3 regions of the Microlunatus phosphovorus NM-1 genome follow, and region 1 is predicted to be linked to each of the others. Evidence: predicted binding sites of a transcription regulator. Region 1 holds the regulator's gene; each other region holds the start of a gene.
The links. The regulator LexA, encoded in region 1, represses DNA repair genes until DNA is damaged. The targets are predictions, from matches to a motif close to TCGAACANNTGTTCGA.

Region 1 (7,465 bases):
GGGCCAGATCATCGGCGATTCCTACGGCATGTTGAAGCTGATCGTGCACTCCGACACCCACGAGATCCTCGGCGTGCACGTCTTCGGCACCAACGCCACTGAGCTGGTGCACATCGGGCAGGCGGTGATGGGCTGTGGCGGCACCGTCGACTACCTGGTGAACACCGTCTTCAACTATCCGACCTTGTCCGAGGCCTACAAGGTCGCGGCTCTCGACGTGGCGAACAAGCTGCGCGCCGTCGCCCGCATCACCAACCAGATGCTGACCAGCGAGCCCAGCCTGCTGTAAGGGTTGCGTCAGTCGTCACTCGCTGTTCGGCTGCGCTCCCAAGACTCCGTCTTCGCTCCTCGTTCGCAAACGGAAGAACGTGTTTGCTCTCTCGTCGTTCCAGACGGAGCCGTCGCTACGCCTCACGGTCGCTCGCGACGGGGTCGTCACTCGCTGTTCGGCTGCGCTCCCAAGACTCCGCCTTCGCGACTAGAGTCTCCGGAGGACGGCGACGACCTTGCCGAGGATGCTGGCGTGGTTGCCGTCGATCGGATCGTATGCCGGGTTGTGAGGCATCAGCCAGACCTGGTTGGCCACCTTCTTGAAGGTCTTGACCGTGGCCTCGTTGTCCAGCAGCGCCGCGACGATGTCTCCGTTGATCGCCGTGGGCTGCTGCCGGACGACCACCCAGTCGCCGTCGCAGATCGCGGCGTCGACCATCGAGTCGCCCTTCACCTCGAGCATGAACATCGTCCCCTCGCCGATCAGCTGACGGGGGAGCGCGAAGACGTCTTCCACCCGCTCCTCAGCGAGGATCGGACCGCCGGCGGCGATCCGGCCGACCATCGGCACGTGGACCGGCTTAGGATAGGCGTCGTTGACCCCGGTCTGATCGAACTCCAGCTCAGCAGGTGCGGGGTGCAGCGGGCGTACCTTGGCTGCCTCGTGCGCGCCCGGCAGCAACACCTCGAGGGCCCGTGGCCGGTTCGGGTCGCGACGAAGGAAGCCCTTGGCCTCCAACACCTTGAGCTGATGGGCGACGCTCGAAGAGGAGGCCAGCCCGACGGCGTCGCCCATCTCGCGGATGCTCGGCGGGTAGCCCCTGGTCTCGACCGTGTCCTTGATCATCTCGAGGATCCGTCGCTGCCGCAGGGTCAGACCGTCAACCCCCGCCGGTGCGTCGGGAAGGGCCGAGATCGACCCTGTCTCGCCCAGTTGTGCTGCCACTTCGCTGGCCCGAGGCCGGCCGCGCTTGCGCTGCGGCTGCGGTGCGGGCTGATCCGTCTTCTTCGCCATGACTGCACTCTAGAATGACTTCGCCGACCAATCAAACATCTGTTCGAGCGTGTCGCGAACTTCTTCGATTGGCTCGGATCCAGCCGAATCGGGAGCCCGGTGGCGGCTGGGTCCGGTCTGCATCGGGAGTGGTTCGCCACTCTATTGGGTCGCGGTCACCTCGCGGAGTCGACGAGTAGATCTCTCGCGCCGCCGGGCCACAGCCGACCGTCGGTGCCGCGGAACGCACGTGCGTGTAGCGCCCGCGGGCCACGAACGACCATTCGTGCCACGGATCGTCCGTACCTCTTGCGGCGCCCGGCTGCAGCTGATCACAGAGATGCAGGCTGCCTCGGCCAGTCAGACGCCGCCCATCTGATCCAGGTCGACGAACCGCTACAGAACTGACGCGGAGCTTGTGGATCGGGCGAGTGTCAGTGGCTGCTGGTCCACTGATCCTCGGACCGTGAAGGTGCTTGTCGAAGGCTGTCGGCAGGGACTGTCAGTGGTCCGGTTCAGAGTAGGTCGCACGAAGTTCTTTATCGAAAGGTCTTGCCAATCACCTAAGTGTGCGGTAAGAATTCAAACAGGCATTCTATCGAATGCTCGTTCGACGCAGGAGGAAGCAATGACTCAGCTCGTGGTTGACCGTCCGACCGCCGCCCGTTCGGTTGTCCGTCCGCGGCGCCGCACTCGGCCCGCGCAAGGCTCGGGCAGGGAAGCGGGGCCGCGGCTGCGCCCTGCCCAGCCGGTTTCGACGCAGTCCTTGAGCCGTCCGGTGAACTCGGCTGCTCGTGCTTGTGTGATGCCGACGCCAGCGCCGATCGTCGCCGTGCCGAGTGCGAGGCCGGCTGGCTGGCGGCTGACCGATCGGGGTGTCGCTGTCGTCATCGTGACCGGCCTGATGATCATGGTTGCCGCGCTGACGGTGGTCGGGCTCACCGCCCTGCGAGTCACCAGTGACGGCTACCAGGCGACGGTCTCCCAGACGTTGCCGCTGTGAGGGTCGAGGGGTCATCGACGCGCAGATCGATCGCGACCGTCTTCGCGATCTGGTCGGCGAGCTGCGACGAGCAGGGCACGGGCCGCGTTGGCCCCGCATGCACCGTGAAGGTCTGTCGTCTCGGGTGCCACAGCGGCCAGAGATAGCCGATGTAGACGGCACCATCCAGGATGTGCAGGAGGTCCCGCAGGAAGGCATTCAGCGGACCGATCGCCAGGACGAGGAGGGAGCGATGCCGGGGTTGTATCGCGACCGGCGAGAACGCCGCGAGGTGCGTGCGTGCCACGAGAGCACCGTTCACGGCGCGTGTCGCGACCTGATCGCGACCCGGCGAGAACGCCGCGAGGTGCGTGTGTGGGCATCGCGCAGCCGGGCAGCATTGACCAGCGGATCCCCAGGTTGGCATGGGGACGGCGGGGGCGACCGCATTAAGGCAGGTTGCACCGGTCCGCAGGCAGAATGGCGGGGTGAGCGATGCGCGGCAACAGGTCGGGCGGCCATTCCAGGCCGTCGGTGGCTTGAAGTGGCTCGCCGGCTACGCCGCGTTCGGCCTCGGGGTGACCACGCTCTATGCGACGACGGGAATCGGGTTTCCATGCCCGTTCCTGATGCTGACTGGCTGGCAGTGTCCCTTCTGCGGTGGAACGCGGCTCGGCTCCGCGCTGCTTCACGGCGACATTGCGTCGGCGTTCGCCTACAACCCGGTGGTGTTCGTCAGTCTCGTGCTCGGTGCCGTCGTCGGCACGCTGTGGATCGTCGAGGCACTAGGCGGTCCCCGAGTCCGGCCTCCGGCCCGCTGGCAACGTGCCACCCACCGGATCCGCCCGGCCATCTGGTGGACCCTCGCCGGCGTACTCACCGCCCTCTACGTCGTACTCCGAAACCTGACCTAGTCGACCTAGCCGCAACTGGACGCATCGAGAAGGAGCGACCCACGCCGAGAAGGAGCACTTACACCTCAAGATTGCGGTTTGGGATGTATCTGCTCCTTCTCGATGAGCGCGTCTCCTTTTCGATGGGCGACGGAGTCTTGGGAGCGCAGCCTCGCAGTGAGTCGGCGACTAGCACTGTCAGTGGTCTTGCGCATAATGTCCCTAGGACGTACGGTACCTATATCTAGTAGTTACACGCGTGTTCTTCATCCACAAGTTGTGGTTGATGATCCACAATGATCCACAGGCCGGCCCACAGGTCATCCCCAAGATGTCCCCAGGGCTATCCCCAGAGAGGAGTCGAGATGCACTGTCCTTACTGTCGGCACACCGACTCCAAGGTCCTGGATTCACGGGTGGCTGACGAAGGCGCCACGATCCGTCGACGGCGGCAGTGCCCCGCGTGCGGGCGGCGATTCACCACGACTGAGCAGATGCAGTTGGTGGTGGTGAAGCGCAGCGGCGTGGTGGAGCCGTTCAACCGGGACAAGGTGGTCTCCGGGGTCCGGAAGGCATGCAAGGGCCGTCCGGTGACCGAGGATCAGCTCGCCCGGTTGGGTCAACTCGTCGAGGATGCGATCCGCGCCTCAGGTCAGCCGGAGATCCCGGCCGACGAGGTCGGTGTGGCGATCCTCGGCCCGCTGCGTGACCTCGACCAGGTCGCTTACCTGCGATTTGCCAGTGTCTACCGGCAATACCAGTCGGTCGACGATTTCGAGGCTGAGATCGCCCTGCTGCGCGCGGAGTCTGAGCCGCTCGGCATCGAACCCTTGATCCCCAGCAAGGTGGCCGACTCGAAGGTCAGCACCTTCGTGCCGCACAAGCGGAGTCCGGGCCGGGCAGCCCCGACATCGCCTTGACGAACAACACATCCCCACAGACCCCGGGACGGGGATCGCGCAGCAGGGGAAGGCTCGCGCGAACCTCGTCCCGGCTCCAGCAGCAGGACCAGAGAGGCAGGCAATGACCGAGACCACCCGAGCCACCAACGGGCGCGCCGACAAGCGGATGGGCCGTGGCCGCAACAGCGCGCTGCGGATCACCCCGGTGTTCAGCACCCCGGGGGTGCATCCGTACGACGAGGTCACTTGGGAGCGGCGCGACGTCGTCCAGACCAACTGGAAGACCGGCGAGGTCGTTTTCGAGCAGAAGGGTACGGAGTTTCCGGACTTCTGGAGCGTGAACGCCTCCACCATCGTCACCACGAAGTACTTCCGTGGCGCCCTCGGCACCGATGCTCGGGAGACCGGCCTCAAGCAGCTGATCGACCGGGTGGTGAAGACCTACCGCAAGGCCGGCGAGGACTTCGGCTACTTCGCCGACACCGAGTCCGCGGACGTCTTCGAGCACGAGTTGACCTGGATGCTGCTGCACCAGTACTTCTCGTTCAACTCACCCGTCTGGTTCAACGTCGGGACCAAGTCGCCGCAGCAGGTGAGCGCCTGCTTCATTCTCAGCGTCGACGACTCGATGGACTCGATCCTGAACTGGTACAAGGAGGAGGGGTTCATCTTCAAGGGTGGCTCCGGTGCCGGTCTGAACCTGTCCCGGATCCGGTCCAGCAAGGAACTGCTCAGCTCCGGTGGCACCGCCTCCGGCCCGGTGTCCTTCATGCGTGGCGCCGACGCCAGCGCGGGCACCATCAAGTCCGGTGGCGCTACCCGGCGGGCGGCCAAGATGGTGGTGCTGGACGTCGATCACCCCGACATCGAGGAGTTCGTCGAGACCAAGGCACGCGAAGAGAACAAGATCCGCGCGCTGCGGGACGCCGGCTTCGACATGGACCTGGGCGGCCGCGACATCACCTCGGTGCAGTACCAGAACGCCAACAACTCGGTCCGGGTCTCCGACACGTTCATGCATGCGGTCGAGGAGGGCAAGAGCTTCGATCTGCGCGCCCGTACCGACAACAGGGTGATCGAGACCGTCGACGCCAAGACCCTGTTCGACAAGATCGCCAAGGCGGCCTGGGAGTGCGCCGATCCCGGCATCCAGTACGACGACACCATCAACGACTGGCACACCAACCCCGAGACCGGCCGGATCACCGCGTCCAATCCCTGCTCGGAGTACATGAGTCTGGACAACAGCTCCTGCAACCTGGCCAGCCTCAACCTGTTGAAGTTCTTGACCGACGACGACACCTTCGACGCCGAGCGGTTCGAGCAGGCCGTCGAGCTGATCATCACCGCGATGGACATCTCGATCTGCTTCGCCGACTTCCCGACCGAATCCATCGGCCAGACCACCCGCGACTACCGTCAGCTCGGCATCGGGTACGCCAACCTGGGTGCCCTGCTGATGGCCACCGGTCACGGGTACGACTCCGACGGCGGTCGGGCGGTGGCCGGGGCGATTACGTCGCTGATGACCGGTGTCTCCTACCGCCGGTCGGCCGAACTCGCCGGCATCGTCGGCCCGTACGCCGGCTATGCCCGCAACGCCGATGCGCACAAGCGGGTGATGCGCAAGCATCAGGCGGCCAACGACTCGCTGCGCACCCTCGGCTCGATGGACACCGACATCCACAAGCGGGCGACGGCGGCCTGGGGCGGCGTGATCAAGCTCGGTGAGACCAACGGCTTCCGCAACGCGCAGGCCAGCGTGCTCGCGCCGACCGGCACCATCGGTTTCATGATGGACTGCGACACCACCGGTGTGGAGCCCGACTTCTCCCTGGTGAAGTTCAAGAAGCTGGTCGGCGGCGGCTCGATGCAGATCGTCAACCAGACCATCCCGAGGGCGCTGAAGAAGCTCGGCTACACCACCGAGACGGCCGAGGCGATCGTGGAGTACATCGCCGAGCACGGCCATGTCGTCGACGCGCCCGGGCTGCGGCCGGAGCACTACGAGGTCTTCGACACCGCGATGGGTCAGCGGGCGATCAAGCCGATGGGACACGTGCGGATGATGGCGGCCGCTCAACCGTTCCTGTCCGGCGCCATCTCCAAGACCGTCAACCTGCCGGAGTCGGCGACCGTCGAGGAGATCGCCGAGGTCTACCTGCAGGGTTGGAAGCTCGGCTTGAAGGCGCTCGCGGTCTACCGGGACAATTGCAAGGTGGGTCAGCCGCTCAGCGACGGCAAGGCGGACAAGAAGTCCGACGAGGCTCCTGCGGCCGTAGCCGAGCCCCAGGTGGTCGAGAAGGTCGTCTACCGGCCGACGCGCAAGCGGCTGCCGAAGTCGCGGCCGAGCCGGACGACGTCGTTCTCTGTCGGCGGTGCGGAGGGCTACATGACCTCCGGCTCCTATCCCGATGACGGTCTGGGCGAGGTGTTCCTGAAGCTGGGCAAGCAGGGCTCGACCCTGGCCGGTGTGATGGACGCCTTCTCGATCGCGGTCTCGATCGGTCTGCAGTACGGCGTCCCGCTGGAGACCTATGTGCAGAAGTTCAGCAACCTGAAGTTCGAGCCGGCCGGCCTGACCGACGACCCGGACATCCGGATGGCGCAGTCGATCATGGACTACATCTTCCGCCGACTGGCGCTGGACTACCTGACCTTCGACGAGCGGGCCGAGCTCGGCATCTACACCGCGGCCGAGCGCGCTCGGCAGCTGGAGACCGGGTCATACCTGCCGGAGGAAGCCGTCGAGGAGATCGAGTCGGAGTCGCTGAAGAACGACGCCGGCGACGACGTCGACACCGACGCGGGGCACGCGGTCGCGACCGCCGCTCCGGCCGGTGCCCGGACCACCTCGGAGCTGTTCGAGGCGATCACCGGCACCAGTGTCGACGCACCGCTCTGCCTGACCTGCGGTACGAAGATGCGGCCCAGCGGCAGCTGCTACGTGTGCGAGGGCTGCGGCAGCACCAGCGGCTGCAGCTGACCGGCAAGGCCGGTCGGCAGAGCTGACTCGGCAGAGCTGACGGTAAGCGAGAGGGCCGGGACGTTCCCGCGGGAACGTCCCGGCCCTCGTGCGTCCGGTCCCGGGTTCCGCCGACGAGACGCGGAGCAGGTTCTCACCCGGAGCTTTGGTCAGAAGCCGCAGGAGAGAGGGTCTTCTGACCAAAGACCTCCGGGTCGGGCGGGGCGGGCCACGTCGGTCAGTTGACGCGTACGGTGTCGACCAGCTCGGACAGATCGTCCGGGGGAGTCATGGCGAAGACCGCGAGCCAAGGACCGACAGCAACGGCCTGGTAGCCGGTCGCGCTGTCGGATCTGATCTTGACCTGGCCGCTGATGCCCGGATGGCCCTGGAAGGTGCCGTGCTTCGGCTTTTCGGCACCGGACAAGGCCTGCTCAACCAGGCCGCGGAGTTCGCGGT
Region 2 (7,465 bases), 460 kb from region 1:
GCGGCTCCCAGCACTGGTCGGCGTCGAGACCGCCCAGCTCGACCACCGGATCCACTCCGATGAGCACCTCGCTGTCGAGCCAGGTTCCCCAGAGCACCATCGGGTGCCAGGCGGCATACGCCAGGATCACCGAAGCCGGGTCAGCTGAGGCTGAGCCGATCGAGGACGGCAGCTCGACCGCGTACGGCGCAGTGTGCGCGTCCCGCAGTCGGCCAAGATCAGCGTTGGGCGGCAAGACTCTTCACGACCCGTTCCGCGCTGCCGCCGAGACCGTACCGGTCGACCAGCGCCGTGAACGCAGCCGGGCTGGCCGGTTCGGTCGGCAGGGCGAGGTCGTCCACGGTGACTGGCAGCTCCAGGTCACTGGCGACGGCCACCACCGTCGGTGCCACGGCCAGATAGTCGATCGCCTTGCCGAGCTTGGACCGTACGCTCGGGCTGACCTTGGTCGACGGCTCACTGGCGGCGGCGATGATCTCGGACAGACCGCCGTAGGAGTTGATCAACGAGGCGGCGGTCTTCTCACCGATGCCCGCCACGCCAGGCAGCCCGTCGGAAGGATCGCCGCGGAGCACGGCGAAGTCCACGTAGTGCGCGGCCGGAATGCCGTACTTGGCCTTGACCCAGGCATCGTCGACCCGCTCGTGCTTGCCGACGCCGCGGGCGATGTAGAGCACTCGGACCGCGCGCGTATCGTCCACCACTTGGAACAGGTCGCGGTCACCGGTCACGACCTCCACCGGCATCATGGCGGTGGCGGCGAGGGTGCCGATCACGTCGTCGGCCTCATAGCCGTTCTTCCCGACCACCGCCAGTCCGAGGGCGGCGAGCACCTCACGGATCACCGGCACCTGCACCGCGAGGTCGTCCGGCGCCTGCTCACCTTCGGTGCTGTCGGAGATGGCCATCTGCTCAACGACCGCATCGCCGGCTCCAGCGACCCGGTGTGCCTTGTAGCTGGGGATCAGTTCGACCCGCCAGGCCGGCCGCCAGTCGTTGTCCCAGCAGCACGCCAGATGCGTCGGCCGGTAGGTCTCGACCAGCCGAGCGATGAAGTCCAGCAGTCCCCGTACGGCGTTGACCGGGGTGCCATCCGGGGCCCGAAACGAGTCCGGCACGCCGAAGAACGCCCGGAAGTAGAGCGACGCCGTATCCAAAAGCAGCAATCTTTGCGATCCCACGGGAAGGATCCTGGCACGATACGGCCATGGAAGCCTTGGACCGGCGCATTCTTTCGCTTCTTGCCCGCGACGGCCGCATGTCCTATACCGACATCGGCAAGGAGACCGGGCTGTCCACCTCCGCTGCCCAGCAGCGGGTACGCCGGCTCGAACAGCGAGGGGTCATCAAGGGCTATCGGGCGGTCCTGGACTCCGCCAGGCTCGGTCACTTCGTCACAGCGTTCGTGGCGATCAAGCCCTTCGACCCCAGCCAGGCCGACGATGCACCGGAGCGGCTGGCCGGGATCGAGGAGATCATCTCCTGCTATTCGGTGGCCGGCGAGCCGAGCTATCTGCTGAAGGTGCAGGTCGAGACGATGGCCCACCTGGAGGCGCTGCTGGCCAGGATCCGAGCCGAGGCGAAGTGCTCGACCCACACCACCACGGTGCTGTCGACCGCGTACGAGAACCGTCCCGAGATCTCCTGAGCCTTGACCGGTCGGGACGATTCTCGACGCGTCGATCAGGCCAGTGGATAGCGCAAGTGGGCGACGGCGGTCCCGTTCCAGATGCCGGTGCTGACCTCGTCACGGCGAACGGCGATCACCTCTCCGCCGCTGGCCAACACGGCCATGGCGATCCGGGACAAGACGTCGTACGCGTCTGCGGCTCCCTCGTCGGCGTAGCGCACCTCACCGGTGGTGTTGTCGAGGCGTCCCACGATGTCGACGACGAAGTCGTAGACGAAGACGTCGACGGCTCCGGTGACCGCGGCCCGGCCGATGTCGCCGAGATCGGTCAACACCAAGCCGGCTGACAGGTCATTACCGATCTTGTCCAGCCGTGCGTTGACCCGCTCGGCATTCAGCGTGGTCAGCTTGCCGCGGATCTCCTCGTCGATCTGGAAGTCCTTGAGCTCATCGGGTGCCCCGGGCACGGACACGACCTGCCGGCGCTTGTCTGCAGCGTGGTAGAGGTCGAGCAGGGGGTCGGTGGCGAACAGGAACAGAGGCGCCTCCGAGTGCGGATCGAGCCGATAGAGCTCGTGGTCGACGGCGTCGGCGACCCGCTTGGCGTAGGTCTCGAGCAGCGTCTTGCGTCCCGCATCGCCGGAGAGCCGGTTACCGGGCTTCGGGCCGCGGATGGTGGTCCGGTTGTTCGCGTCCGCGGCGTCGATGGGGTGATCGCCGTTGAGCTCGAGTTCGGTGGCCCGGGTGGTCGCGGTCGCGTGCCACAGATTCCAGCCGTTCGAGGACAAGGTCAGGGCGTACGCCTGCTGCGGTGAGGTGACCGCCCGGACCAGCTGTCCGAGATCGAAGTAGCGCGCCACCTGCTGCTGGTTCTCCAGTGCGTTGGGCAGCACGTAGACCTCTGCGGAGTCCTCGGAGATGAAGATGGCCAGCGAGTTCGACAGCCGTGACCACAACTCACCGTTGATCACCGACTCCCACTGCTGCCGCAGTGCGGTCTCGGCCGCATGCCGTACCCCGGCTTCACGCACCTTGGTGATGCAGGAGTCGAACAAGCTCTTGGCCGTGACCTGACTGGTGGTGCGCTCGCTCACGTACGGGGACGTGGCCACATAGATGGTGATGGCAAGCTCATGTGGCTCGGCCAGCCGGGCAAGGTCATCGAGGGTCGGGAGCTGGTACTGCGTGGCCATGTCGGCGGATGTCTCCTCTGCTGGTTCGGAGTCTCAGGTGCCGAGTTGCACCTCGGCACCGAGGACGGTCTATCCACTCTAGTAAGACCACGGTGGGTACGAACGACCGAGTAGCCCCCAAGTGAGCTGTTGCAGCCGACTCTGGCAGCGCGTCGCCGGAGTAAGTAGGGCCGTACGTCCTGGCCACTCCTCGGCCGGGGTGTCAATGGGTAGAGATCGCCATCGGCAGCAGGCCCCCGTAAGCAGCCGAAGATGGCGTGTCGGACAGGGCGGGTCCCGGGATGAAACGCCGGCCGGTCCGGATGTGGTCCCTCACGGCTACCTGAGCACTGGCTCGCTCGGAGGGACACGCTCGGACGGACACGTTCGGGACCGAGTCCTCGAACAGGGCGGATTGGGACGGCCGCATGCCGCCGCAGGGTCGTTCCTGCGGCGGTTGCTGTATTGGTCACCATGCTGGTCGTCATTCCGGCGGTCCGGCTGGTTTTGTTCCTGGCGGCTTCTTGCCTGCTGCCGGATCCTCCACGACGGCGGTGTCGAGGTTGAGAGGTTCTTGGGGATCCCAGTTGTTGATGGTGATGCGGTGGTTGAGGATCGGCCGCTGCAACGGATCCATCCACTTCGGCGGGATCCATTCGGGGAGCCCGTCAGCATTGATTTGGCATCGCCAGCCGTGTTTCGCGAAGTGGTGATGATGAAACGAACATACCAACGTGAGATTTCCGATATTGGTGTTGCCGCCGTCTTGCCAAGCGACCACGTGGTGCCGTTCACACCATTGGGGTGCGACATCACAGCCAGGGAAGGAGCAGCCAGAATCTCGGGCATACAACGCCAACGTTTGTGCCAGTGAGGCGATCCGCCGGGACCGGTACAAGTCCAGCACCGCGCCTTTCGGGGTCTTCACGCACCAGGCGATGTCGGCTTGATCGGCCAAGTCTCGTGCCGTCCGCGCCGACACCGGCGAACCGTCGGCGTAGCTGCCCATACCGAACTCGCGGCAGAACTCCTCCCAGCTGATGTTGATCAACACCGTCGCCGGGGTGCCACCCGAGGCGGGCACGTCCTGGCCTCGGAGTAGGGCATCGAGCAGGGCCTCGAAGGCGTCGTGTTTGCGTTGCCCAACGGTCCGCTCGTCCTTCAAGACCTGCTTCTTGCCGGGGCTGCCGTCCGCGTTGTCGGGCCGTACGCTCCCGGTTTGGGGTTTGGTCAACGAGCTGAGGAGGGTGGCGAGTTTCTGCCCCGCCTTGCCGGTGAGCACGAACTCGCCGGCCCAGCACCCGTCCCCGCGCTGCCGCACCCGGAAATACCGGCGGTCGTGTTGTGCTTTCTCGTCGCAGGGCAGGATCCCGTCAGGGTCGATCGCCTCGGCGAGTTTCGCCGCGAACAGGGTCAGGTCCTTGAACCCGAGCTTGCCGGCTTGTTCGACCAGCAGTTCTTCTCCCATGGTGATCCGCTCCGGGTCGCAATGCGCGACTTTCCGCAACGTCTGATCGATCAATGACACTTGTTCGGGTGTCACGGCACCATCGCGCTGTGCCTGCGACAGGTGTTCCCGGATCGCCGGCAGGGGTTCCCCGACCATCGAGGTCCGGTCAGCGAGGTGTTCAGCAGCTTTGACCCGCCGCACCGCTTCCCCGGCCGACAGACGGAGTCCGTTCTTCAACACCCCGACCATCGTGCGTTCCGACAGCACCCCGGGGTGGCCTTGTTCGGTGCCGTGCTGGATCAATGCCCGATCGATGACGGGCATGGTGTTACGCAGGGTCTCCCACTGCTGCAGGGTGTCGACCAGACCGAACGCGCCCAGGTCGGTGTGGGCGCCGTCGTCGATCAGCTTGATCAAATGCTCGAGCGAGGTGCGGACCGTATCGACCGCGGCGTGCAGGGGATGACTGTCCACCCGCTCCTCGCTGGTCGAATACATGTTCCCATTCTAATCGGGCATACGTTCGAGCGCAAGGCCTGAGCCGTCCCCATCGAAAAGGAGCAGTTACATCCGAAACCTGCCGTTTGACCTGTCGTTGCTCCTTCTCGAGGACGGCTTCTCTCTTTCGGCGAACCACGAAGCACAGGGACACGAGCCGCTTGATTCGCTCATTGTTGACAGAGTTACGGGTGTGACTAGAAGTGACAAATGGGACTTGTGACGTAGCAATCCCACGCTGGAGTACTGCGAATGACACCTTGGGCTTGTACGCCGCTGGGGGAGCTGATGGCGGCTATCGTCCGGCCGCAGCCCGTGGATCAGCGGGCCGAGCCTTCGGGACTGCTACGCCGGCATCGGTGATTTCGAGCAGACGCCAGTGGATTCCGGTCCGCTTTGAGCTTCGCACTAGATTTCTCAACCCGGTGAGGAATACCCCGATGCGTCGTATGGAAGGGAGTGAGCTAGCAGATACAGTCCGTCTATCGGGGCATATCTTCGCGGGGCGGTATTTGGGCGGCGTCGATGACCCTGCGCTCGCACTCGGTCAGGCCTGCGGTCGCCAGGATCTCTTGGATCACCGCATTCTTGCCTCGGCCGTACTCCTCAATGCTGCCGGCAGCGGCGCCAACGGCGAGCTTGACCGCGCCGTAGCGGTCGCGCAGCTCGGTATTGTTCCTCAGCGTGTCTCGAAGCCGGATGTGATTTCGTAGCGACAGCGAGCCATCCACGATGACATACGTGTTGGTTCCGGCGAGCCGCGGAGGTTCCTGGAAAGCCCAGCGCCGAGGGATGCCGAGCTCTCCCAGGGGCTGGAAGCCCAGCCCAATCAGCACCTCGGAGGCCGGCACGACTTGGTCAGTTGCCACCACGATGTCGCAGTCGATGACCGGCTTGGCAGCCAGCCCCGGCACAGCGGTGCTGCCGACGTGTTCGATGGCGACGACCTCGACGCCAGCCCTGGCAAGGGCTTGGCCGTACTCCTTCTTGAGTGAATCGGCCTGGATTTCGTGGAGGGCATGATCTACCAAGGAAGGGATCATGCCTGCACCGAAGAAGTACGACCAAGAGACCCAGGATCGGGCGGTCCGGATGTATGCCGACCGGATCGCTGCTGGGGATGTCTCCCAACGACAGGCCCGCGTCGAGGTGGGCGAGCTGTTAGGCATCAAGGCTGAGACGCTGCGGAACTGGATCCGCCGCGATCTCGGCGAGGCCGGGAAGCTGCCCGCGGCGGCGGCCGAGCCTGCTGATGCGGAGCTGGCCCGGCTGCGGCGGGAGAACGCGCAGCTGCGGCGGGCGAACGAGATCTTGAAGACCGCCTCAGCGTTTTTCGCCCAGGCGGAGCTCGACCGCAAACTCGGGTCGTAGTCGACTACATCGAGACCCATCGTGACCGCTTCGGGGTCGAGCCGATCTGTGCCGTGCTGTCCGAGCACGACATCTCGATCGCCCCGAGCACTTACTACGCCTACCGCGACCGCGGCTTCGGGCCCACCGAGGCCGACCTGGCCGACGCCTACGCCGCCCACCAGCTGTATCAACTGTGGAAGGAGAACCGGGGCTTGTACGGCCGTCGGAAGCTGTGGAAGACGGCCCGCCGCAAGGGCCTGCTGCTGGGTCGGGACCAGATCGAGCGGCTGATGAAGATCGCCGGTATCACCGGGGTGAGACGAGGGAAGCGGTCGACGGTGACGACCCGTCGAGACGCCAAGGCACCCCGTCATCCCGATCACGTGAAGCGGCGCTGGAACTGGCCCACCCGGCCCGACCAATGGTGGGTCGCGGACTTCACCTACGTGTGGACCCCGCACGGGTTCTGCTACGTGTCGTTCCTCACCGACGTGTTCTCCCGCCGCATCCTCGGCTGGAGAGTCACCACCCACAAGGAGACCCCGCTGGTGACCTCGGCGTTGGAACAGGCCCTGTTCACCCGCCGCCGGACCAGCTTCGACTTCACCGGCGACGGGCTCGTGCACCACTGCGACGCCGGCAGCCAGTACACGTCGCTGGCGTTCAGCGAGGCGCTGCGGGAGGCCGGGATCGCCGGCTCGATCGGCACCGTCGGCGACGCGTTGGACAACGCGTTGATGGAGTCGACGATCGGGCTGTTCAAGACCGAGGTCATCGACCACGAGCAGCCGGTCTGGCGGCACTGGCGCGACGTGGAGATCGCCACCGCCTCCTGGGTGCACTGGTACAACCATGACCGGCTGCACTCCTCGATCGGAGACGTCCCACCCGTCGAATACGAGCAAGCGCACTACGATTCAACCCACGGCACCGACAACCCCGTCGCGGCCTAACACCGCCCTCCGACGGATCCAGGCCGGTTCATGAGCGCATCGAACCGACGTGGCCACGACGGGTCATAACGAACGACTCGAATCATCCGGGCACAGTAACCAATACAGACCAGAGGTCACCGATCGGGCGATCAGCTGACTGACTCTGTGGAGCGCTGAGTCAGTGGTGGAAGAGTCGTAGTCCGGTCTCGACGTGGTCGATGCCGTGGGCTGCGGCGCTGGCGGCGATCTCGCTCGTACGCGCAGAGCCGCCCGGCTCCACGATGGTCTCGACCCCGAATGCGGCGGCATGCTCGACGTTGTCGCGGAACGGAAGGTAGCCGTCAGAAGTCATCGTGATCCCCGACAACTTCGATACCCAATCGCTTCGCCATGTCGGATCGTCGTATGCAGATCTGGCCTCCGCACC
Region 3 (7,465 bases), 650 kb from region 1:
CCGTCTCCGTCGAGCGGCTTCACCCAGTTCATCAGACTCTCGTACGTGTCGGAGAGCTTCAGTGGCGAGTCCGGCTTGTTGACGAACTCGGTGAGGTCGACCACAGTCTTGGACTCGATCAACTTCGCCATGCCGTTGTCGGGGACGTAGAAGACGTCTGGCGCCGCGCCGCCGGCCAGCTGGGTCAACAGCTTCGTCATGTAGTCACCGACCACCAGCTGCCAGGTGACCTTGGTCTGGTACTTGGCCTCGTACTCCTTGCTGATCTGCTTGAACCGCTCGGCCTCGCCCGGGTTGGCCCACGACGCCCAGGTGACGGTCCCGCCGGTGCCGACCGTGCCGGCACTCTCGTTCTCGGCACCGGGCGTACCACTCGAGCCGCTGCCACAGGCCGACAAGAGGCCCCCGCCGCCGACCGCGAGCCCGGCCAGTGCCGTGCCCCTCAAGATGTTGCGCCTGGTCAGCGACCGATCGAACGCTCCGCTCACGGATCCTCCTTGATTCCGGACACAGGCCGAGACTGACCTGCGACGACTGCTGCTGTGAGGTCTGGCGCTGCCCGATCGCAACTCTTGCGGTGTCGATCTCGCCTTTATAAGGTTAAAAGACAGCAGTTGTAAGGCTAAAATCGAGTAGCGGAGCTTGTCAAGACAAGATCTGGATTTCCCATCGGCGCTGGGCTTGCACCAGCCGTATACGAGGAGACAGTCTCGGATGAGCGAGTCTGCGGCGCGCGGGGCCACGGCCAAGCGGCTGGCGAACATGACCGATGTCGCGGCCCGGGCAGGCGTCTCGACGATGACGGTGTCGAACGTCATCAACCGACCCGAGATGGTCGCCGAGCCGACCCGGCTCAAGGTCCGCAAGGCGATGCGGGACCTGAACTACCGCAACAACCTGGTGGCACGGAGTCTCCGCCTGACCGAGCCCCGGCAGATCGGGTACTCGCTCTCGTCCCACTCGGATCCGAGTAGCCAGTACATGGGGGAGTTCCTGCACGATCTCGCCTTGGCCTGCCAGGCCCGGGATCGCAATCTCACCCTGTTGGCGGAGAAGGCCGATGAGGACAATCTGGATGCCTACGAGGATCTCTACTATGGTCGCTCGGTCGCGGGCTTCGTCATCGCCAACATGTCCACCGACGACGTACGGCCCGAGGAACTGGCCAACCGGACCATCCCGTTCGTCAGCTACGGTCAGACCGCCGCCGGACCGGATGTCCCCTGGAGCTGGGTCGACGGGGACGCCGCCGCCGGTGTCGAACTGGCCGTCGACCATGTCGTCGCGGCCGGTCACACCGAACTCGCCTATATCGGCTGCGACAACGACGATGTCGTCACCCAGGAACGCCTGATGGGCTATCGCGCTGCCTGCGCGCGGCATGGCCTCGACCGATCGCTGGCCGGCTCGCGGATCATCGCGACCCAGGTGGACATTCCCTTCGGTGCTGCCGCCGCCCACCGGCTGCTGACCTCGACCTCACCGCCGACCGCGATCGTCTGCGCGGACGACGCGGTCGCGGCCGGCACGGTGCTCGCGGTACGTGACTTGGCACTCACCCCCGGCCACGACGTCGCCGTCACCGGATTCGACGACTCTCCGCTCACCTCGTTCGGCGCCACGGGTATCACCTCGATTCGTCAGCATTCCGAACAAATCGCCACCACCTTGATCCAGCTTCTGATCGATGCGCCGGCCGTGCCGCAGCACGTTCGCATCAAACCCGAACTCGTCGTTCGATCCAGCACGGCGCCGCGACCATGACAGCTTCCGACGTGTCGTCCGGTTACGTCGAGTGGGCCGCCGGCACCTGCACTCTCCACTTCACCACCGAGGACAGCCGGCCGGTGTCGGTGTTCCGCTCTGGTGGCTCGCGCGACCTCGAACTGCCCCTCGTCGAGCTGGTGCTGGCCGGCGACTCACCGGCCAGGGCCAAATTCGTCCGCACGACCGCCGGCCAACGGCTGAGGTATCGCGATCACCGGGTAGGCCCGTCCGAGGACGGTGCGAAGCTCGAGATCGAGCAGATCGATGCGGAGTCCGGGCTGGTCGTGGTGTCTCATCTGCAGTCGGCACCACACCTCGACGCTTTCCGGACCTGGACGACCGTGGTCAATCCCGGGCCACGCACCGTGGTGGTCCAGGCACTGTCGACCTTCGCCGGCGTACCGATCGCCGCGGCTGACGGCGACGCCGATCTGGCCCTCTATTCCGGATCCGGTGCGTCGCTGCACGAGAACCGCTGGACCCGTCGCCAGCTGTGGGACGACAGCGACCACGAGTTCACCCCCGCGTCCTATGTCCCTGGCGAGACGGTTTCCGGCTACGAGGCCGTGAGCACATCGAGCCGCTCGACCCAGCTGAACCTGCCCACCGGCGTGCTCGTCAACAGCCTCACCGGAGAATCCGTCGCCTGGCAGCTCGAGCACAACGGCGCCTGGCGCTGGGAGCTCGATCGGCTCGGCGAGGCGCCAGCCGGGACCGCCGGACTCGTCCTGCTGGGCCCGGAGAAGCGGGACCACGAATGGGAGTTGCCCCTCGAGCCGGGTGATCAGTTCCGATCGGTCCATGCGTCGCTCGCCTTCTCCCGAGATGGCTTCGAGGGAGCGATCGCCATCCTGACCCGTCACCGGCGATGGCTGCGCCGGGTCACAGCCGCCGATCAACCGCCGGCGCTGATCTTCAACGACTACATGACCACCCTCAACGGGGATCCCACCACAGCACGGCTGCTGCCGTTGATCGCCGCAGCCGGACGAGCGGGGGCCGAGTATTTCTGCATCGACGCCGGCTGGTACGACGATGACAACGTCACTCGTGTCGCCACCCTCGACTCCCCGCCGGTTTGGTGGGACACGGTCGGTGAGTGGCTGCCGTCGGCCCACCGGTTCCCCAACGGTGGGATCGAGCGCGTGATGACCGCCATCAAGGCGGCCGGCATGCAGCCCGGTCTGTGGCTCGAGCCCGAGGTCGTCGGGATCAACAGCCCGACCGCTTCACGATTGCCCGACGAGGCGTTCCTGCGACTGGGCGGCCAACGTGTCGTCGACAACGGGCGCTATTTCCTCGATCTGCGCAGCCCGGTGGCCAGGGCGTATCTCGACGCCACCTTCGATCGCCTGATCCGCGGGCTTCGAGTGCAGTACTTCAAGCTCGACTTCAACGTGCAGCCCGGCCCCGGCACCGATGTCGACGCTCCGTCGGTCGGCGCCGGCCTGCTCGCCCACCACCGTGCGTACCTGGCCTGGTTCACTGCACTGCGCAGCCGGCATCCCAGCGTGCTGTTCGAGAACTGCAGCGGCGGAGCCATGCGCGCCGACTTCGGCATGCTCGAACACTTCGATCTGCAATCGACCTCGGACAACGAGAACTACCGCGAATACCCGGCGATCGCCGCCGGGGCGCCGGTGCAGCTGCTGCCCGAGCAGGCCGGCAACTGGGCGTACCCGCAGGCCTGGATGGACGACGAGTCGATCGCGTACACGATGGTCACCGGGCTCAGCGGTCGCCTCTATCTGTCCGGCTTTCTCGACCGCATGTCAGCCCCGCAGTTCGGGCTGGTCGCCGACGCGGTCGCGCTGTTCAAGCGCATCCGTGGCTCGACCGCGCGCTCGGTGCCACGCTGGCCGGCCGGCTTACCGGCGTGGGACGCAATCCACCTGGCGCTCCAGTTGAACTCGCCCGAGCACCGCTACCTGTTCGTGTGGCATCGTGGCGGTGCCACGGACACGTTCGAGCTGGATCTGGGTCGAGAGCCCGGCTCGGTCGACTTGATCGAACGGTATCCGCTTCGGCTGAGACCCTGGTCACTCCAGACCGCGCCTGGCGGCGTGGCGCGGGCGACTCCCGGCCAGCCTGGCCCGAGTGCCCGGGTCTACGAGATTCGTTAGCCGCACCGGTCCGTGGCGCGCGTCTTGAGTCACGGCGGTTCGGGCGGGTTGGAGACGTACGTGTGCCCGGTGGGTGTGGTGGTTTCGACCGTGTGCGTGTCCGAGTCGAGAACGCGTACGGTCCAGTCGGGGAGTTCTCGGACGTAGTTCCCGCGTTCGCACACGCCACGGCCATTCGTTCCGCTGGTGGGGCCGCCATCGGAGTGTCGCCGGATGTGATCGAGGTGCCGGATCGGCGCGTCGCAGTAGGGATCGCGGCAGGTCCAATCCCGCCACCGGATGAGTTCGGCCAGCCAGCCGGTGAACCGGCGTCGCCGCTGGTCCAGGTCCACAACCAGCTGCCCGCCATCACGAGTGGGTCGGGTGAAGAGTCGCCGCCACCAGCCGCGAGCCTTGGCGTTCTCGATCAGCTCCCGAGCGAGCCCCGCCGGAATCGGGCCATAGCCGGGGATATCGGCGGGCGTGGGGTCGTCAGGATCCAGTAGCGATCCGAGCGGCATCACGATGCCGACCTCCGCCTTGGTGTCCTCGGCGGATTCCTGCCCGGTGAGGCGAGCGACCATGGTGTCGGCCATGATCTGGCCCCTGGTGCGATCGTCGCCGGTGGCTTTGGCTTGGCGGACTGCCTCGTTGAGGGCCGCGAGGCAAGCGACGCCCTGTTCGACGGGCAGCAGCCCGGTGAGCAGGCTCATTGTGTCGGGTGCTGGCCGGAGGGTGACCCGGCGGTCCTTCCGCGCCTTGGCGGCACGGGCTGTCGATCCGACCGGGTCGGCCCGATACGCGGCGCGTTGGGCCGCGGCGGCGGCCTCCTTCGGGGATTTGCGGTCCAGGTGCTGCTTGGCGAGGGCGGCATCGACTTGGCTGCGAGCGCTCCGGTCGAGGTGGGACAGCTGTTCGGTGACTCGACGGGCGGTGCCCGCGTTGATCTGGCCGTGAGCAAGCAGATCGAGCGTCGCGGGCATATCGAGAACGAGATCCCGGGCCGCATGGAGACGGCGAGACCCCTCGGTCGGGGAGACCCGACAGGCTAGCGCGATCTCGTCGGCGATGCCGCGCTCGGACTTCTTCGGATGGATGCCTTGAGTGACCTGCCGGATCGCTCGCGACCGTGCGAACGCCACCATCTCCACACTCTTCGCCGCCTCCAGACTGGCTTGGAGCCGTTCGAGGGCCGCGATCCGATCGATCCGTACCGCCTCGCTCACCGGCTCGCCGGTGTCGCGTCCCTCCACCAGCGCGACCAGCCAAGCGCCGGTTTCGCGCAGGCGCAGCACCGTGTCGTCGACCACCTCGATCGACTCGAACACCTGTGCTGCTGACATGTCTCCACGCTAAAGCAGACCACTGACACTTTCGAACGTGTGATGGACCCCCGAAGCCTGAACCACCTCGAGAAGGAGCAGTTACATCCCAAGATCGAGAATCGGGATGTAACTGCTCCTTCTCGATGAGGCCAGCTCCTTCTCGATGAGCCTGCTCTTTCTCGCGTCGTCAGGTGTGTTCGACGGCGGCTTGCTGGACGGGCAGCGCGGCGAGATAGCGCTGGAGGAAGGTGTCGAAACCTGCGCGGTCGGCCGGGTCGGGGTCCAGGGTGAGCAGTTCCGCGCCGCTGAACACCTCGTCGGCCAGATAGTCGGCCAGGGTTTGGCCGGGCAGCTTCCGGGTGAGGTAGGCGGCGAGCACGGCGATGCCCCAGGCGCCACCCTCGGAGGCGGTGTCGCCGACCGAGACGGGGGTGTCGATGGCGGCGGCCAGGTAGCGCTGGGCGACACCTTCGGTCGCGAACAGGCCGCCGTGGGCGAACATGGTGTCCAAGGCCACGTGCTCGTCGGATTGCAGGACGTCCATGCCGATCCGGAGGGTGGCGAGTGCGGCGCACAGGTGGGTGCGGATGAAGGTGGCCAGGTCGAAGCGGCTGTCGGGGGTGCGGACGAATAGGGGCCGGCCCTCGGCGAGCCCGGTGATCGGCTCGCCGGACAGATAGTTGTACGCGAGCAGTCCGCCTCCGTCGGATGCCCCGTCCAGGCTGGCCCGGAACAGGGTCTCGAACACCGTGCTGGCGTCGATCTCGGCGCCGATGGCGGTGGCGAACTCGGCGAACAGCCTGGCCCAGGCGTTGAGCTCGCTGGCGCCGTTGTTGCAGTGGACCATCGCGACGAGGTCTCCGGCGGGGGTGGTGACCAGGTCGAGCTCGTGGTGGACCCGGCTCAGTGGGTGTTCGAGGACGACCATGGCGAAGATGCTGGTGCCGGCGCTGACGTTGCCGGTGCGTGGGGCGACGGCGTTGGTGGCGACCATGCCGGTGCCGGCGTCGCCTTCGGGTGGGCACAGGGGGACACCGGCTTGCAGCGTGGCGGTCGGGTCCAGCAGCCGGGCGCCGGTCTGGGTCAGCGTGCCGGCCTGGTCGCCGGCGATCCGGATGGTGGGGAGCAGGTCGGCCAGCCGCCAGTCGTACCCGCGGTCGGCGACCAGAGTGTCGAAGGTGGCGATCATGGCGGCGTCGTACGTGCCGGCCTCGGTGTCGATCGGGAACATGCCGCTGGCGTCGCCGACGCCGAGGACCTGTTCGCCGGTGAGCTGCCAGTGCACGTATCCGGCCAGGGTGGTGAGGTGTGCCACCGACTCGAGGTGCGGCTCGCTATCGAGCACGGCCTGGTAGAGGTGGGCGATGCTCCAGCGGTGCGGGATGTTGTGCTCGAATGCCGCGCTGAGCGCGTCGACCGCGGGTCCGGTGTTGGTGTTGCGCCAGGTCCGGAACGGGACCAGCAGTTCGCCGTCGGCGTCGAAGGCGAGATAGCCGTGCATCATCGCCGAGATCCCGAGGGAGCCGACGGTGGTCAGCTCCAGGCCGTACGTGTCGCGGACGTCGGCGGCCAGGGCGGCGTAGCAGTCCTGGACTCCTGTCCACACCGACCCCAAGGAGTAGGTCCACAGCCGGTCGACGAACTGGTTCTCCCAAGCGTGACTGCCGGTCGCCAGCACTTGGTGATCGGGGCCGATCAGGACGGCCTTGATCCGGGTCGAGCCGAGCTCGATACCCAGGGCGGTCTGGCCGCCTGCGATCACATTAGCTGCCACGTGTCACAGTCCTTGCGCGAGGCGGTAGTAGGCCTGGTTCCAGCGGATCCGGTCGGCGAAGTCACGTCGCGTGGTGGAACCATCGATGACCAGTAGCTCGATACCGAGCTGGTTGGCGAACTCGATCAATTGGTCGGTGTCGACGGCGGTGGAGAGCACCGTGTGGTGCGGCGCACCGGCGGCGATCCAGGACTCGGCCGAGGTGGCCAGATCCGGGTGCGGCTCCCAGACGGCGCGAGCGACCGGCAGTTTGGGCAGTGGCTCGTCGGGCGGCACGACAGTCACCTCGTTGACGACGAGCCGGAAACGGTCGCCGAGGTCGCAGATCCCGAGGATGGTGGCCGGACCGGGCGCGGCGTCGAAGACGAGACGCACGGGGTCGTCCCGGTTGCCGATGCCGAGGGGGTGGACCTCGATCCGGGGGCGGTCGGCGGCGATGCTGGGGCAGACCTCCAGCATGTGCGCGCCGAGGATCTTCGGGGTGCCCGGGCCCAGGT

Region 2: the regulator LexA is predicted to act here: its motif matches at 4,764-4,779, upstream of MLP_RS12405 (HNH endonuclease signature motif containing protein).
Region 3: the regulator LexA is predicted to act here: its motif matches at 5,244-5,259, upstream of MLP_RS07355 (HNH endonuclease signature motif containing protein).

Annotation. Positions count from the first base shown of each region.
Region 1 covers NC_015635.1:2,278,730-2,286,194, forward strand. Annotated here, with positions in the region: gene sthA (Si-specific NAD(P)(+) transhydrogenase) at 1-289, shown strand, start outside; gene lexA (transcriptional repressor LexA) at 479-1,285, opposite strand; gene MLP_RS10335 (hypothetical protein) at 2,070-2,267, shown strand; gene MLP_RS10340 (DUF2752 domain-containing protein) at 2,735-3,160, shown strand; gene nrdR (transcriptional regulator NrdR) at 3,505-4,059, shown strand; gene MLP_RS10350 (vitamin B12-dependent ribonucleotide reductase) at 4,163-7,027, shown strand; gene MLP_RS10355 (hypothetical protein) at 7,245-7,465, opposite strand, start outside.
Region 2 covers NC_015635.1:2,740,824-2,748,288, reverse strand. Annotated here, with positions in the region: gene MLP_RS26335 (bifunctional anthranilate synthase component I family protein/aminotransferase class IV) at 1-235, opposite strand, end outside; gene MLP_RS12420 (5'-3' exonuclease) at 219-1,181, opposite strand; gene MLP_RS12415 (Lrp/AsnC family transcriptional regulator) at 1,208-1,648, shown strand; gene MLP_RS12410 (baeRF11 domain-containing protein) at 1,684-2,823, opposite strand; gene MLP_RS12405 (HNH endonuclease signature motif containing protein) at 3,287-4,750, opposite strand; gene MLP_RS12400 (GrpB family protein) at 5,233-5,793, opposite strand; one part of gene MLP_RS12390 (IS3 family transposase) at 5,792-6,086, shown strand; AL1L pseudoknot at 6,076-6,207, shown strand; one part of gene MLP_RS12390 (IS3 family transposase) at 6,086-7,056, shown strand; gene MLP_RS12385 (5-aminoimidazole-4-carboxamide ribonucleotide transformylase) at 7,217-7,465, opposite strand, start outside.
Region 3 covers NC_015635.1:1,632,734-1,640,198, forward strand. Annotated here, with positions in the region: gene MLP_RS07340 (extracellular solute-binding protein) at 1-488, opposite strand, end outside; gene MLP_RS07345 (LacI family DNA-binding transcriptional regulator) at 715-1,764, shown strand; gene MLP_RS07350 (glycoside hydrolase family 36 protein) at 1,761-3,890, shown strand; gene MLP_RS07355 (HNH endonuclease signature motif containing protein) at 3,920-5,212, opposite strand; gene MLP_RS07360 (xylulokinase) at 5,382-6,968, opposite strand; gene araA (L-arabinose isomerase) at 6,972-7,465, opposite strand, start outside.